One region of the Neobacillus sp. plas4 genome, then DNA from elsewhere that is predicted to be linked to it. Evidence: riboswitches for the same ligand, from Rfam matches in the RefSeq annotation. Region 1 holds a riboswitch; each other region holds the start of a gene.
What was found. A riboswitch is a leader RNA that binds a small molecule or an ion and turns the genes downstream of it on or off. The one in region 1 is predicted to bind S-adenosylmethionine.

Region 1 (4,196 bases):
ATGGATTTGATGGCTTGTTGAAAGATAAAGCTCTTTATTATCCTCTATATTTTGAATAATCGCTTCTTTTAATGAAGTTACTGTTTTTATTGTCATCGTCCTCTGCCTCCTATGTATGGAGGTTTTTGCTGTGAGCAAAAACCTCCATGAAAATTACCATCCTATGTTGTTTAATGGTACGAATGTTGGGATCATATTGCCTTTGTACTCTTGGTTAATAAATTCTGCTGTATCTTCAGATTGGTAAAGTTCTGCTATTCTCTTATATGTTTTGTTGTCTTTGTCTTTCCCTTGGACCGCAATGATATTAAGGTAAGGTGTTGCTGTTTCACTTTCATGGAAAACCGCATCTTCTAATGGGCTAAGACCTGCATCGTTCGCAATTCCATTATTGATTAAAGAAGCGGCAACGTCTGGCAATGCTCTTGGTGTTTGTGCTGGTACCATTGGGATAAATTCAATTTTTTTCGGGTTATCTTTAATTTGATTAAGATCACCATTTGCATCAAAATCTTTAGGTAATTTGATGAGCCCAGCTTCTTGAAGAAGTAGTAATGCACGGCCTTGATTGGACGCATCGTTTGGAAGGGCAATCTTTGCTCCATCCGGAATGTCTTTCACATCTTTGTATTTTTCAGAGTAAATTCCCATTGGTGCAAGAACAGTTGTCGCGATAGGCACTAGGTCCAGTTTGTGTTCTTTAATAAAAACATCAAAATAAGCAACGGTTTGGAATGAATTTAGATCCAGTTCGCCTTCGGCTAGAGCTGTATTCGGAGCAACGTAATCGGAGAATGGAACGATTTCGATATTGATTCCTTCTTTTTCAGCCTTTTTCGCTACAAAATCCCAAATACGTGTATCGGTTCCGCTAACTCCAAGTTTAACGGTTTTTGATTCTTTTCCTTCTGTTGATTTTTCAGCGCAGCCTGCGCCAATGATAACCAATGCAAGTACAATAATTGATAGTATAAGTTTTTTCATGTTGATTTCCTCCTAAGTTATCTTCGTCTGATTTTTTTTGCTGCTATATTTCCTAATGACTGCAGGCCTTGAACCATTACAATCAGAATTAATACGGTAATAATCATTGTGACGGTGTCAAAACGCTGGTAGCCATAAGTAATGGCTAAATCTCCAATCCCGCCGCCTCCGACAGCACCCGCCATCGCCGAGGCTCCTACTAAACCGATGGTGGCAATCGTAAGGGCTAAAACAAGTGAACTAAGTGCTTCAGGAATGAGAAATTTGAAAATGATTTGCCCTGGCGTTGCCCCCATTGCCTCTGCTGCTTCAATGACGCCTGGATCCACTTCTAACAATGAATTTTCTACCAATCTTGCAATATAGGGACCGCAATAGAATACAAGCGGGACTACTGCTGCCGCTGTTCCAATCGATGTACCGACAATCAGCCTTGTGACTGGAATCATCGCTACTAGTAAAATAATGAACGGTACAGAACGGAAAATATTTATGATTCCATTCAAGACGGTAAAGAACGGCAAATTTTGAAGCAGATGGCCTTTCCGTGTTACCACTAGTAAAATCCCCAGCGGCAAACCAAGAATAGTAGAGAACAAGAGCGAGAAGGCTACCATTTGAACGGTTTCAATTAAGGCTGAAATGATTTGCTCTGAATTAACTAGCATGTGCTGCCACTTCCTTTATGCTGATATTCTTCTGGTTGATATACGTTAACGCACGGATGACTTCTTTGTCAGAACCGATAAACTCAACAATTAGGTTTCCGAATGGAGTTCCTTGAAGTTCGGTAATATTGCCGAACAAGACATTGATATGAATATCAAACTGTTTAGCCAGTTCTGATAATAATGGCTGACCTGCCGTACTGCCGACAAAATTAATTCGGAAAACTCTCTGCATTCCATCGTGCTTTTGGATAATTTCCTTTATGGAATCAGGCAGCTGGTCATTCATGACCGTGCTGACAAAATTCTTTGCTGTCGGTGTTTTCGGTGCAGAAAAGACATCAAACACTGAGCCTTCTTCAATGATTTTCCCAGCTTCGATTACAGCAACTCGGTCACAGATTTCTCTAATCACTGCCATCTCGTGCGTAATAATTAAAATCGTAATGTTGTACTCTTTATTGACCTTCTTCAGCAACTGCAAGATTGAGCTGGTTGTTTGCGGATCAAGAGCAGAGGTTGCCTCATCACAGAGCAGGATCGATGGCTGAGTTGCCAATGCTCTGGCGATTCCGACACGCTGCTTTTGTCCTCCTGAAAGCTGGTCTGGATAATTGTCGGCTTTGTCAGCTAATCCAACAAATTCTAGTAATTCCTGAACGCGTTTTTTAATCGCCTCCTTAGGAAGTTTGGCTAGCGTGAGTGGCATTGCCACGTTTGCAAAAACTGTTTTTGAGTTTAATAGATTAAAATGCTGAAAGATCATCCCGATATTTTTCTTAATCACACGAACTTCTTTCACGGATAGAGAGGTGAGGTCATGACCATCAACAATAACCTTACCGGATGTGGGACGCTCTAATAGGTTTACACAGCGGATCAGAGAGCTTTTACCTGCACCGCTGAATCCGATCACTCCGAAAATCTCGCCCTTATTTATTTTCAAATCAATTCCATTCAACGCAGCAACCTGCTGGCCGCCACTTTCATAAACCTTTTGAAGATTTTGAAATTCGATCATGGTTTACCTCTCCTTTGTTAGAATATAAAAAACCCTCTTCTTGGAAATAAGAAGAGGGCATGCCAATGCAAAGCAAAGCTAGCAGCTCTTCTTATCTATCAAGTCACACTTGCTGGATTTGGCACAGTCACCATATAGGTTCCGCTGCCGAGGTGTCATAGGGCCAGTCCCTCAACCTCTCTTGATAAGAAAAATTATTATTCAGTTAAAAATAAAACCCTCTTCTAGAAATAGAAGAGGGCGAATTGATAAATTCATCAGGCCTCTTCTTATCTATCAAGTCATACTTGCTGGATTTGGCACAGTATCCAATTGGATCTGCTGCCGAGGTGTCATAGGGCCAGTCCCTCAACCTCTCTTGATAAGAAGGTGTTTCATAATATATTCGTTTTTTAATATGTGTATTAATTTACTCCTAATAGATATATATGTCAACTGTTTTATTAAAATAATTTTTATTTTTAGGTAAATTGATATTTTAAAATTTTAAAAAAGTATATGTTGATAGTTAGTTTTTATAAAACAAACAATGAAAGTATTTACCATTCGTAAAACTATAACTATAATAATCCTATTGACTACAGGTGTAACTGGGACGTGATTACATGCAAAAATATATGGGAGAATTGGCCCTTACGGTTACTGCGATCATATGGGGAAGTGGATTTGTTGCCAGTGCGATAGCTTTGGACCATTTTACCCCTTATCAAATTTTGGCGATAAGATTTATGATTGGTGCCATCATTTTAAGCGTGATCTTTCATAAAAGATTGAAAAATATTAATAAAGCCACCTTGATCCAAGGTGCTATTATTGGAGTCTTTTTATATGTAGCCTTCGCACTTCAAACCGTGGGACTTCAATATACGACTCCTTCCAAAAATGCCTTCTTAACGGCTGTGAATGTCGTGATTGTTCCGTTTATCGCATTTGTTATGTATAAGCGAAAAATCGATATGTATGAACTAATGGGCGCCGTTTTAGCAATGCTGGGTGTTGGGTTATTATCACTGAAGCTTTCCGCTGGGGTTAATATCGGGGATTTACTGACACTAGGCTGCGCTTTTGGATTTGCCTTTCATATATTCTATACGGCCAAATATGTAAAAGATTCGGATCCTGTCCTATTGACACTTATCCAAATGATTACCGCTGCAGCTATCGGAATCATTGTTGTTCTTTTCAAAGGAGAAACCTCTTTTGCTTTTCAAAAAGAAGGTGTATTCTCAATTGTATATCTCGGTGTCTTTTCCACAACGATTGCGTATTTATTACAAACTGTTGCACAGAAAATGATCACAGAAACGAAGGCTGCAATTATTCTTTCGACTGAATCCTTCTGGGGTATGGTATTTTCGGTTGCGATTTTAGATGAAGCGATGACGACAAAAATGGTGCTTGGTGCGATCCTCATACTTGTTGCCATCATCGTATCAGAAACAAAACTTCCTTTTTTAAAAAAAGAAAAAGAAATTACTTAACTATTAATGAAAAAGAGAGCGGAAAATCGCTCTCTTTCTAAA
Region 2 (4,196 bases), 250 kb from region 1:
ACCTGACCAAGTTCCACAATTCTACCGCTTTCCATAACAGCTACCCTGTGACAGATTTTACGAATGACGTGCATCTCATGGGTGATTAAAACAATGGTTAATCCAAGTCTATTATTAATATCCACTAACAACTCCAAAATAGAATCGGTAGTTTGCGGGTCCAACGCCGATGTCGCTTCATCACAAAGTAGTACTTTGGGATTATTCGCAAGTGCCCTGGCAATGCCGACACGCTGTTTTTGACCCCCGCTTAGCTGAGATGGATAAGCATTTTCTCTTCCTTCAAGGCCCACTAATTGAATGAGTTCATTTACTCGTTTTTGTCTTTCAGGACCTTTTACCCCAGCAATTTCTAAAGGAAAAGCAATATTCTCGCTAACGGTCCTAGACCAAAGTAAATTAAAATGCTGAAAGATCATACTTATTTCTTGGCGTGCCTTTCGAAGCTCACGGCCGCTGATTTTTGATATAACACGTCCAGCTACGGTAACAGATCCCTGTGTCGGCAGCTCCAGTCCATTAAGCATTCGAATTAAGGTACTTTTACCTGCACCACTATATCCGATTACGCCAAATATTTCTCCTTCTTTTATTTCTAAGGTAACATCATCAACTGCTTTTAGCTGACCATGTTTCGAAGGGAAAATTTTAGCTACATCTTTTATAGAAATCATTCCATCACCTACTTTTTATCCAATAAAATATTTTGCAGTTCGTTAATCCCATTACCGCGTACTTCTTAGTTATAGAGTTTGACTGTATTCATAAAAACATTCTTATATTGAAAAATTAAAAAGCCTTTCTGCAGCGGGCAGAAAGGCATCGTAAATAAAAACCTTTCTCCCATCTCCCAAAGCCTACGCTTTGTGTGAATTGGCACCATTTCAATTAATATTGACGGTTGCCGGGCTTCATCGGGCACATCCCTCCACCTCTCTTGATAAGAGCTATAGCATTCTATATTCAATTAATACGTTTATGGATTAAAGTAACTATTTTTGTACAAAAGTAATCTTAGCATGGATAAAAAGTAGTGTCAACTAAATTTTCGACAAATTTCGAATTATATATTATGCTTTTGTTCTAAGTGAGGATACACCTGTTGCAGCTTCAATAGCAGACTCCAGATCCTCAATTAAATCCTCCACATTTTCGATACCGATAGATAGACGAATTAAATCCTCAGAAACCCCAGCCGCTTTAAGACCTTCTGCATCCAGCTGTTGATGAGTTGTGCTTGCCGGATGAATAATTAGACTTTTCGCATCTCCAACATTCGCTACATGGGCAAATAGTGTGATGGAATCAATTAATTTTGCTCCAGCTTCTCTTCCACCTTTAATACCGAATACAATCATTGATCCTGCGCCCTTTGGAAGATACTTGCTTGCCAATTCATGATCTGGATGAGATTGGTGTCCTGGATAAGATACCCATTCTACAGCAGGATGGTTGACTAAATACTCAACAACTTCCTTCGTATTTGCAATATGTTCCTTCATTCTTACATGAAGGGTTTCAAGTCCCAAGGTGAATTGAAATGCATTTTGCGGGCTTAATGCAGGACCTAGGTCACGTAATAGCTGTACTCGTGCTTTAATGATGTAAGCGACAGCACCAAGTGCTTCTGCATATACAAGGTCATGATAGCTTGAGTCAGGAGTAGTAAAACCAGGGAACCTAGATGAATTCCAGTCAAACTTTCCTCCGTCGACAATAATCCCGCCTGTTGTTGTTCCATTACCTAAAAGCCATTTCGTTGCCGAATGAACAACAATATCTGCACCATATTCGATCGGTCTGCACAGGTAAGGCGTAGCGAATGTGTTATCGATAATCAAAGGAACCCCTGCCTCATGGGCAATATCTGCTACTTTTTCGATATCAAGAATTCTTAAAGACGGATTACCGATCGTCTCTGCAAACACAGCTTTTGTTTTATCTGTGATAGCCGCACGGAAATTTTCTGGATCTGCTGGATCTACAAATTTTACGTTAATTCCATACTTCGGAAGAGTAACTGCGAATAAGTTGTAAGTTCCACCATATAAATTAGAAGCTGATACGATTTCATCTCCTGCTTCAGCAATATTTAAGATGGCCAGCGTAATGGCCGCCATTCCACTTGCTACTGCAAGAGCTCCTACTCCACCTTCCAATAACGCAACCCTTTCCTCGAAAACAGTTGTTGTTGGGTTATGGATTCGAGTATATATGTATCCAGGCTCTTTCAACGCAAATAGATTCGCAGCATGCTCGGTATTTTTAAATTGATACGCATTATTTTGATAGATTGGAACTGCGCGTGCTCCTGTTGTTGGATCTGGTGACAATCCGCCATGTACACTCAAGGTTTCGAAACGATAGTTTTTTTGATTTTCTGACATAGCCTAAACACTCCTCAATATTTATATAGTAACAAACAAAGAATCCCCTCTTTAAGAAGAGGGGATTCTCTTCTTATCTACCAGAGCGACGTACTCTGCTGGAATTGGCACCGTGTTGTTTAACCGGTTGCCGGGCATCATAGGGCCAGTCCCTCCGCCTCTCTGGATAAGAATCTATTAAATTGCAAAAAATTATTTGAATATTATAAACAAATATTACCCCAAATCAATACATACCGTCAATAGTTTTTAAGAAATAGACAATTGAACCTTTGGTTTGGTTAAGTAAAAAATAGATTCGATGAGGAGAACTATACGAAATGGAGCATTAACAACGAGCTGTCCATTTCTAATGAGATTTCTTAATGTTTCCTTCCCCTGAAGCAGATAAAAAATGGACTCCTTCTGACCACTAATGGTAGGTGTTATGAGCTTCTCACCATTGTCAACAAAGACAGAAACCTCTCCACGATGAAAAATCAAAAATATCTCATGATCTTCGCAAACTAGCTTTATTTTTAGACCATCCAAGTGTTCAATAAGTTTAAGAACATGGCCACGTTCCTTTATAGCCGAAAGGAATAACTCTATCATTTCGTTCATTTGTCATCACTCCGATTTACTTTCCATTCATTATTAAATTCAAGTAAACCAGCTAAAAATCCTTTGGTATTCTATCGACAAATAATCACAAAAAAACAGATGCGCTAACATCTGTTTTAGTAAAAGTATTGTTTTATTTTTTCATATATAAAAGGTACAGAGTGAAAGGCATAAATTATCTCAACCAATTCTCCATCCTTAATAAATAGCAAGCAGGGAACACTTTCAATTTCAAACTTTTCTGCTAGCTCGGGGTAATAATTCAAATTCATTTTTCCTATATTCACATCAACCATTTTTTCAATAACTTGGAGCATTCTCGATGCTACCTGACAAGTACCACACAAAGGCGTATAGAAATAAATAAGTCCGGATGAATGATGATTTATAAATGATGATACCTCATCAAGGTTCCAATCGTTCATTTTTTATCCCATCTCTAAAAATTCAGAATGAACATCGATATTTGCTCCTAGGAGGACCGTGGCCAGATGATACACGGGTGCCGTTGCAACTTCACGGTACATCCTGTCAATATAAAGATGTTCCGCTTTTGGAAACTCCCTTTTCAGTTGTTTACGCAGTTTTTCACCTGCATCATCGGCATCTACGAGAATATAGACATCTTTATCTTCAAGAGAATCAATTAATTCATCCAATTTCGTCATACTGATGGTCCCATTTGTGCAAACGATCTCCATCGGTTCCTTCAGGATACTTTTTACTTTTTTCTTATCTGATTTTCCTTCGACAATCAGAACTTTATCACCATACGAGTCATTCATCATCCATCACCTATATGAAAGAAAGTTATTTGTTTATTGTTAACATATTCGAAAACGTAAATAACGTGTGAACAAGTTAACTATACCACGATTATCTTTTTGATAATAGGTGTTTGCTTAAAGATAAGGCTTTAACACCATCCACCATCATCACAATCTGTATATTTCGCGTCAGGCTGCTCCGTAACTGTCACATTTTGAAAGATCTTTCGCTGTTCTACCTCAAATCGTTGATCGAGCTGAAACGTCATATCCCCTGGAAGTTGTATCTTTCCAATGGAAGTATTGTCAAGGAATAATTCCATTTCTCCATTTTTCATTTTTCCAATGATTCGATCTGTAACGTCAATCTTCTGCTGTTTCAATGTCATACCAAGAGCCCCTTTTTTAAAGTTTATTCTAGTGTCCCCCAGATTTAGAA
Region 3 (4,196 bases), 390 kb from region 1:
TTGTGGTGTTATCACATAGCTGATGTTTTCTACCCCAAGCTTATCTGCCGTTTCTTTCGCTACATCGATTTCACTGAATCCCTGATGCTCGAAACCAACAGAAAACGTCTTAATCGCTGGGTGAAATTGTTTGGCAATCGATGCAATGATCGAAGAATCAATTCCGCCAGAAAGAAACGACCCTACTGGCACATCACTTCTCATGTGCATTTTTACAGAATCAATTAACACATCTTGTATTTCTTTGATAAAATCTGATTCTGATTTTTGTACAGGGTTAAAATGTGCTTTCCAATACCTTTTAATTTCCATTGGAGAGCCAATCTTTTTCGTATAATAATGTCCTGGTTCTAACTTGTGAATGCCCTTAGACATCGTGCTAGGTTCCGGGACAAATTGATACGTTAGATAGTGCTGCAGGGAGTCATAGTCCAAGACATCATTTTCGAGAGCTAAAAGAATACTCTTTTTCTCTGAAGCAAAGAAAGTCCTCTCTCCATCAACGAAATAAAAGTACGGTTTAATTCCGAATGGGTCCCTGGCACCAAATAAAGTTTGTTCTTGTTTATCCCAAATCGTAAAGGCAAACATTCCCCGTAGTTTTTCTACGGCTTTTTCTTTCAAATGGCTGTAAAGCGCAATAATAACCTCTGTATCAGAGTGTGTCGCGAACTCTAAGCCTTCTTTGAGTAATTCTTCACGAAGTTCTACATAGTTATAAATCTCACCATTAAAAATGATCCAATAACGCTCATTTTCATATGTTAATGGCTGATGACCGCATTCAATATCAATAATACTTAAGCGGCGAAAACCAAATTGAACATGATCATCATAGAAGAAACCATCATCATCGGGTCCACGATGGGTTATTATATCGTTCATATTTTTGAATAGTTGTTTTTGATCATCACGATAGTTTTGTTCCTTGTCGTGTACACAACCAATAAAACCACACATTATGTACCTCACCTACTCCAATCTAAATAGCTAACTAAAAATATACCTTCTTATCCTACCACTATTTTTTCAAAAATGGCAGTGTGAAAGGTAGGAAAATTCCGGCATTCTATCAGTTTTCACTAAATTTCTTTGACTTAAACTTTGACGTTAAACGTACAAAAGGAGTTACATATAACATGCAACTCCCATACTTTTTCTAACTATTAGCTTGTTGACGTAAAGTGTCAGCTTTATCCGTACGCTCCCAGGGAAGATCCACATCTGTACGGCCAAAATGGCCATAAGCAGCTGTTTGTTTGTAGATGGGGCGACGAAGGTCTAACATTTTAATGATTCCTGCTGGGCGAAGGTCAAAGTTTTTATCAACAAGATTCACTAACACGTCTTCGCTCACAGTTCCAGTACCAAAAGTATCGATAGAAATGGAAACTGGTCTTGCAACCCCAATTGCATAAGCAAGTTGAACTTCAACCTTATCCGCAAGTCCTGCTGCTACAATATTCTTAGCAACATAACGCGCCGCGTATGCTGCAGAACGGTCAACTTTAGTTGGATCTTTACCAGAGAATGCACCGCCGCCATGACGCGCATAACCGCCGTAAGTATCTACAATAATTTTCCGTCCTGTTAAGCCGGCATCTCCTTGAGGACCGCCAATAACGAATCGCCCAGTTGGGTTAATGAAATACTTCGTATTGTCATCAATTAATTCTTTTGGAACCACTGGATTAATAACATATTCCTTCAAGTTTCGCTGGATTTGCTCTAAGGTGACTTCAGGATTATGCTGAGTTGAAATGACAATCGTATCAATTCGAACAGGTTTATCGTTTTCATCATATTCAACCGTTACTTGTGTTTTACCGTCCGGACGAAGGTAATCAAGTACAGAATCCTTACGTACCTCTGTTAGTTTGCGTGCAAGCTTGTGTGCCAGAGAAATAGGAAGAGGCATAAGCTCCTTTGTTTCATTACAAGCAAATCCGAACATTAATCCCTGGTCCCCTGCACCAATAGCCTCAATTTGTTCATCAGACATTAGACCTTCACGTGCTTCAAGTGCCTGGTCAACTCCCATGGCGATATCAGGACTTTGCTCACCAATGGAGGTTAGAACGGCACATGTTTCGGAGTCAAAGCCATATTTAGCACGATCATACCCAATACCTTTAACCGTTTCACGAACAATTTTTGGAATATCAACGTAAGTAGAGGTAGTGATTTCACCTGCAACTAAGACTAATCCAGTTGTTACAGAAGTTTCACAAGCAACTCGGGCATTTGCGTCCTTTGCTAGAATTGCATCCAATATCGAATCAGAAATTTGATCACAGATTTTATCCGGGTGACCCTCTGTAACTGATTCAGAAGTGAACAAACGAGCGTTTCTTGACATCTGATTTCCTCCTTATTATGAGATAAATCAAGATTCTATGAAGGTGACAGGAATACTTCTAGAACCTATGACATTGATACGGTACTCATTCCCTTAGTATGAAATAAACAAAGGATTTTTATTAATAGCACTTTTAATAAAAGGTCTTATACAAAACAAAAAACCTTACCACATGAGGAAAGGTTGTCTCGGGCCTTTCACTCTTATCGTTCAAGGCGGCAGCCTTGCGTCAGATTAGCACCTTCGCACTCCGAGAATAGAATCGCCTATAACGATCATTTCTCATGAAGCAGGTTGCTGGGTTTCATAGGGCCTGTCCCTCCACCAGCTCAGGATAAGAGAGTATCCGTTCAAATTACCATCTTACTTGAACTTAACGAATAAAGTCAATGAAATATTTAGTAAAATTAGGATATAGGTACAAACTTTTACCACTCTTAAAAATCCTGTGTTTATTAGCACCTAATTTCGTCAATTAGTATAGATTATTCACTTCATTGTGTTATACTATTTACGAATATATTGAATATTAAAAACACGAAAAGGAAGGGTTCCCTGAGATGAATTCTGTTCATATCCCAAATGATTTAAGCCAATTGTTGGAAGGAAGTAATGTACACATTCAATTGTCTGTACCACAATTAGTTGAAAAAATCTTATCCAGGAATGAAGGCGTTTTAACCTCTACTGGTGCTATAAGTGTGTCTACTGGTAAATATACAGGCAGATCTCCACAGGACAAATTTATTGTCCAAGAAGAATCAATTAAAGATAAAATTGATTGGGGTCATTCAAATCAGCCGATTTCAGCGGATGTTTTCAACAGTCTCCTTCAGAAAGTTTTGGATTATCTTAAACAAAAAAATGAGTTATTTGTTTTTAAAGGATTTGCCGGTGCGGATAAAAAGACTCAGCTGCCCATTCAAATTATTAATGAATATGCCTGGCATAATTTATTTGCTCATCAATTGTTCATCCGTCCTAGTGATGAAGAATTGATGACGCACACACCAGGTTTCACAATCATTTCAGCTCCTAATTTCAAAGCTGATCCTATGATTGACGGAACCAAATCAGAAACGTTCATTATTATCTCTTTCGAACAACGTACAATAATAATTGGCGGAACAGAATATGCAGGCGAAATAAAAAAGGCGATCTTTTCGATTATGAACTACCTGTTACCTGAAAATAATATTTTCTCGATGCATTGTTCTGCAAATGTTGGTGTAGAAGGTGATGTCGCACTATTTTTCGGTCTTTCTGGTACCGGTAAAACCACTTTATCTGCAGACCCAAAACGCCGTTTAATCGGCGATGATGAGCATGGGTGGTCATCCACTGGTGTCTTTAATATTGAAGGTGGCTGTTATGCCAAAACCATTAATCTTTCCAGGGAAAAAGAACCACAAATTTTCGACGCCATCCATTTTGGCTCTGTACTTGAAAATGTTGTACTTAATCCTGTAACTAGGATAGCAGATTACGATGATTCGTCTTTGACCGAAAATACACGGGCTGCTTATCCAATTTATGCCATTGATAATGTGATTCTGCCAAGTATTGCAGGTCACCCAAATACAATTGTTTTTTTAACAGCTGATGCATTCGGTGTATTGCCGCCAATTTCTAAATTAACAAGAGAGCAAGCGTTGTATCATTTCTTGAGCGGTTATACATCCAAGCTTGCAGGAACAGAGCGTGGCGTAACCTCTCCAGAGGCAACCTTCTCAACCTGCTTTGGCGCACCATTCCTTCCATTACCTGCAACAAGATACGCTGAAATGCTTGGTGAAAAGATACTTGAGCATAATGCAACGGTCTTTCTTGTTAACAC
Region 4 (4,196 bases), 320 kb from region 1:
AACCGAATCAGGCTATTTTTAATTCCTCGTTTTTCTCTTTCCTCTTGCGACATTGCAGCATGTGACATTTTCGCAGGGTAGGAAAGAATGGATTCAACTGCTCCAAGGCTTACTGCAAATACAGGTATTTTTACGTTGGAAAGAAAGACTTGAAGTGCTTGTTCATCCATAAATTCAAAGGATAAAACCGCCCCTGGACCGCCCGCTTGACTCTTTTGCAGGGTGTACTGAGGATGATTTTCCAGACCAGGATAATAAACTTTTTCAATTAAAGGGTGAGTCTCTAAAAATTCTGCTAGTTTGATAGCTGATTTTTGTGATTGCTCAAGTCTGACATGGAGCGTTTTGATTCCTCTAAGAACCAGCCATGCATCCTGAACTCCTAGTATAGCACCAAAGGAATTTTGTAAAGAATACAGTTTCTTACCCAATTCCTCATCTTTTACTACCGCAAGACCTGCAACCACATCACTATGACCGGATAAAAACTTCGTTGCACTGTGAAGAACTACATCTGCCCCAAGCTCTAAAGGTCTTTGGTACTCAGGGGTTAAGAACGTGTTATCTACATAGGTAATTGCATTTATCTCTTTTGCTATAGCTGTAATGGCTGCAATATCTGTAACCTTTAATAAGGGATTTGATGGTGTTTCAACATAAAATGCTTTGGTGTTAGGCTTGATTGCATTTTTTACTTGATTAAGATCTGTCATATCGACAAATGTATGTTCAATCCCGAATCGAGTTAGTACCTGGGTGACCATTCGATAGGTACCGCCATACACATCATCGGTAATGACAATATGATCTCCAGCAGACAGAAGGAGGAAGGCTGTCGAAATAGCCGCCATTCCTGATGAGAAAGCAAAGCCTCTTGTTCCGCCCTCTAATTCCGCGATTACAACCTCTAGCGCTTCTCGTGTTGGATTTCCACTTCTAGCGTAGTCGTATTTTCCGTAATTATCTAAATCAAATTGATGGAATGTAGACGCATGTTGGATTGGCACACTGACTGCCCCAGTGGCTGGGTCAACTTTATGCTGATTATGAAGGAGCTTTGTTTCAAAACTATAATTTTCAGAACTCATTATCCAATCACTCCTTCTTTTAATTTTGCTAATGCCTGTTCAAGATCTTGAATGATGTCTGTTGGATCTTCAAGACCCACTGAAAATCTTAATAGTCGATTACAGACACCTGATTGAATTCGAACTTCTAATGGAATATCCGCATGAGTTTGTGTTGCTGGATACGTAATAAAGCTTTCTGTGCCGCCAAGGCTTTCTGCAAATGTAATGAGAGAAAGACTTTGAAGGAATGGATTCACCCAAGCTTCATCTTGTAAGCGGAAGGAAACCATTCCTCCTTTCCCTGGATACAGCACATCTGTAATACCATCATGGGTTGAGAGGTATTCAACAATGGCCTTCGCATTGCTTTCATGTCGTTGCATTCTTAGTGATAAAGTTTTCATTCCGCGCATTACCAGCCAGGAATCAAAAGGACTAAGGACTCCGCCCGCTCCATTATGATGAAAAGCCAATGCCTCACAAATTTCTTTTCCTTTCGCAACAATCAGACCTGCAAGGACATCATTATGGCCGCCTAAGTATTTAGTCGCACTATGAATGACAATATCAGCACCAAGCAAGATTGGCTGTTGAAGAAGCGGTGTATAGAATGTGTTATCAACAATCAGAATAATTCCGTGCTTTTTTGCTATTTTTGAAACAGCAGCAATGTCAGACTGCTGCATGAGTGGGTTCGTGGGTGTTTCAAGAAAGATCGCTTTTGTTTGCGGGGTAATCTTTCTCTCAATTTCTTCTGGACTACATGTATTAACATATTGCGTCTGGAGTCCCCATTTTTTAAAGCCTTGTTCTAATAAACGATAAGTACCTCCGTATAAATCTTCACTCACAATCCATTCGTCCCCAGACTCGAAAAGTGAGAGAATAGTAAATATCGCTGCCATTCCCGAACTGCATGCAAAGCCTTGGTCTGCACCTTCAAGGTTGGCAATCGCCTTTTCAAGCAGCTGACGAGTAGGATTACCCGTACGTGAGTAATCAAATCCGCTTGATTGCCCAATCCCTTCATGGCGGTAGGCTGTTGAGAAATAAACGGGAGGATTAACCGTTCCTGTTGCAGTTTCACTGCGATTTCCTAATTGCGCAAGCTTTGTATCAATTTTATACATAGTCAACCACTCCTATAAATGAATAATAAAAAAAGCCTTCTTATAAGAAGAAGACTTTTGGATGCATATTTGCATAGGTCATTCTTCTTATCTCACAAGTTACAAATAACTTGATGGACTTAGCACCTTTTCAATGAAAAAAACATTGAAGGTTGCTGAGACTTCATAGGGCCATTCCCTCAGCCTCTCTTGATAAGAAAGTATAGTATAATATTTTGACTTTTTATAAAATTTACTACACTAAAGCAGAAGTGTCAATTAATATTTTCAGTAATAGCTATTTGTATAAAAAAACCTTTAAGATATTATTTCGGTCGATGGTTGCCAGCAAGACATTGGTAAGGTTAGTTTGGTGCTGATTTTTCAGAGTGGAAATAAGCCAATCCTCTTTCCTGTTGATTTGTGCCAATTCCTGAAAATTAATCCTGCCTTCTTTAACAATCGTTTTAGGTAAATCAAAGGGTTCGGTATCCAAGTTATAGGTTGATGGAGTAATGGCCTCATATTTTGGATCCAAAAACACAGAAACTTTTCCATCAGCTTCCCACAATGCTAATGCAACTTTTTTAACATCCTCTACTTTTTTTTCCCTTAATTCTTCTAATAATATATCAATTGAAATTCTCGCTTTATTCAACCCATTGGAAATAATCTCTCCATCTTTAATAAGTGTAATGGGTGGAGGAGTAATTAAGTTTCTAATTCGCGGCCATTTTAACATAGAATACACACTGCCAATGTACAGAACTACCAATACCACTGTTGTCGTAATAGAACCTTTTAGTCCATGATGTGGATCAGACAATGGGTGGGCAATAATGTTTCCGATTAAAAGTGCCATAGCGAAATCAATTAATCTTAATTTTGCAATCGAACGCTGTCCCATCGCTTTTGCAACAATAATTAAAAAGAAATAGGCAACAATTGCACGTAAAATCCACTGTATTGTCGTTAAGGATTCCTGACTATGAATGAAATCCACCGAAGACACATCCTTTATTTAAGTTAAGTTTAATTTCCTAAAAACTTAACACAAACCGGGTATGGCACTGTAATATCTGATTGAAGCAGAGTTAATTTTCCAGTATTTTCATCTCTTGCAAACAGCACTAAATTACTGGATTCTTGATTTGAAGCAACAATATATTTACCGCTCGGGTCAATTTCGAAATCCCTTGGCCAATCTCCTTCAGTGGAAGTGTGTTCTAAGAAACTTAGTTCGCCTGTTTCTTCAACATGAAAGACAGCAATACTATTGTGACCACGATTTCCTGCATAAACGAAGCGTCCGTCCGCCGAAATATGAATAGCACTTCCTTGATTATTTTCATTAAAGTCTTCGGGAAGAGTAGAAATATATTGTACTTCTGTAAAATGACCATTTTCCGGATGATAGCGTAAAACAATTACCTCTGAACTAAATTCAGTCATTAGATACGCAAGTATTCCATTTGGATGAAAAGTTAGGTGACGAGGTCCACTACCAGCCTTCAATGGAAGAAGATGTGCTTTTGTAAGCTTTCCATCTGTTGCCACTTCATATGTGGTAAGAGAATCAGTCCCTAAATCCACTGCAGCTAGATACTTTTCATCAGGGGTTAACCCGGCATAATGCACATGTGGCTTTTCCTGTCTTGGGTCGGGTCCAGACCCTTCATGCTGCATTATAGAAGCAGCTGGCTGTATCGAACCATCTTCAGGATTAAGCAAAAATGATTCAACTGTTCCTTTATGATAATTTGCACTGAATACAAACTGCTGATTACTATCAATACTTACATGACAAGGAGAAGAACCCTCTGATAATTGACGATTAATAGGCATAAGATCTCCGTCTTCACTTATCGAATAAGCAGCAAGACCGCCAGCTGGACCATCTTTAACTACAGAATATAAATGTTTTTTATCATGGGACAAGGATAGATATGTCGGATTTTCAAGGGCTGCTACAGCCTGAATATCTGTAATTCTTCCTTCAGCACTATTTAATGTGAAA

Region 2: linked by a shared signal. The riboswitch ahead of AC2TFD_RS24985 (O-acetylhomoserine aminocarboxypropyltransferase/cysteine synthase family protein) and the one ahead of AC2TFD_RS26155 (methionine ABC transporter ATP-binding protein) in region 1 are both predicted to bind S-adenosylmethionine.
Region 3: linked by a shared signal. The riboswitch ahead of metK (methionine adenosyltransferase) and the one ahead of AC2TFD_RS26155 (methionine ABC transporter ATP-binding protein) in region 1 are both predicted to bind S-adenosylmethionine.
Region 4: linked by a shared signal. The riboswitch ahead of AC2TFD_RS24600 (methionine biosynthesis PLP-dependent protein) and the one ahead of AC2TFD_RS26155 (methionine ABC transporter ATP-binding protein) in region 1 are both predicted to bind S-adenosylmethionine.

Annotation. Positions count from the first base shown of each region.
Region 1 covers NZ_CM170152.1:5,180,789-5,184,984, reverse strand. Annotated here, with positions in the region: gene AC2TFD_RS26170 (M20 family metallopeptidase) at 1-96, opposite strand, end outside; gene AC2TFD_RS26165 (MetQ/NlpA family ABC transporter substrate-binding protein) at 154-984, opposite strand; gene AC2TFD_RS26160 (methionine ABC transporter permease) at 1,002-1,652, opposite strand; gene AC2TFD_RS26155 (methionine ABC transporter ATP-binding protein) at 1,642-2,673, opposite strand; SAM riboswitch class I at 2,762-2,864, opposite strand; SAM riboswitch class I at 2,940-3,041, opposite strand; gene AC2TFD_RS26150 (DMT family transporter) at 3,279-4,154, shown strand.
Region 2 covers NZ_CM170152.1:4,928,620-4,932,815, forward strand. Annotated here, with positions in the region: gene AC2TFD_RS24980 (methionine ABC transporter ATP-binding protein) at 1-674, opposite strand, end outside; SAM riboswitch class I at 841-947, opposite strand; gene AC2TFD_RS24985 (O-acetylhomoserine aminocarboxypropyltransferase/cysteine synthase family protein) at 1,071-2,387, opposite strand; SAM riboswitch class I at 2,458-2,560, opposite strand; gene AC2TFD_RS24990 (hypothetical protein) at 2,637-2,990, opposite strand; gene AC2TFD_RS24995 (thioredoxin family protein) at 3,107-3,415, opposite strand; gene AC2TFD_RS25000 (toprim domain-containing protein) at 3,419-3,775, opposite strand; gene AC2TFD_RS25005 (YusG family protein) at 3,907-4,146, opposite strand.
Region 3 covers NZ_CM170152.1:4,789,037-4,793,232, forward strand. Annotated here, with positions in the region: gene asnB (asparagine synthase (glutamine-hydrolyzing)) at 1-960, opposite strand, end outside; gene metK (methionine adenosyltransferase) at 1,160-2,359, opposite strand; SAM riboswitch class I at 2,560-2,700, opposite strand; gene pckA (phosphoenolpyruvate carboxykinase (ATP)) at 2,920-4,196, shown strand, end outside.
Region 4 covers NZ_CM170152.1:4,859,823-4,864,018, reverse strand. Annotated here, with positions in the region: gene metC (cystathionine beta-lyase) at 1-1,088, opposite strand, end outside; gene AC2TFD_RS24600 (methionine biosynthesis PLP-dependent protein) at 1,088-2,200, opposite strand; SAM riboswitch class I at 2,285-2,399, opposite strand; gene AC2TFD_RS24595 (DUF421 domain-containing protein) at 2,478-3,182, opposite strand; gene AC2TFD_RS24590 (lactonase family protein) at 3,212-4,196, opposite strand, start outside.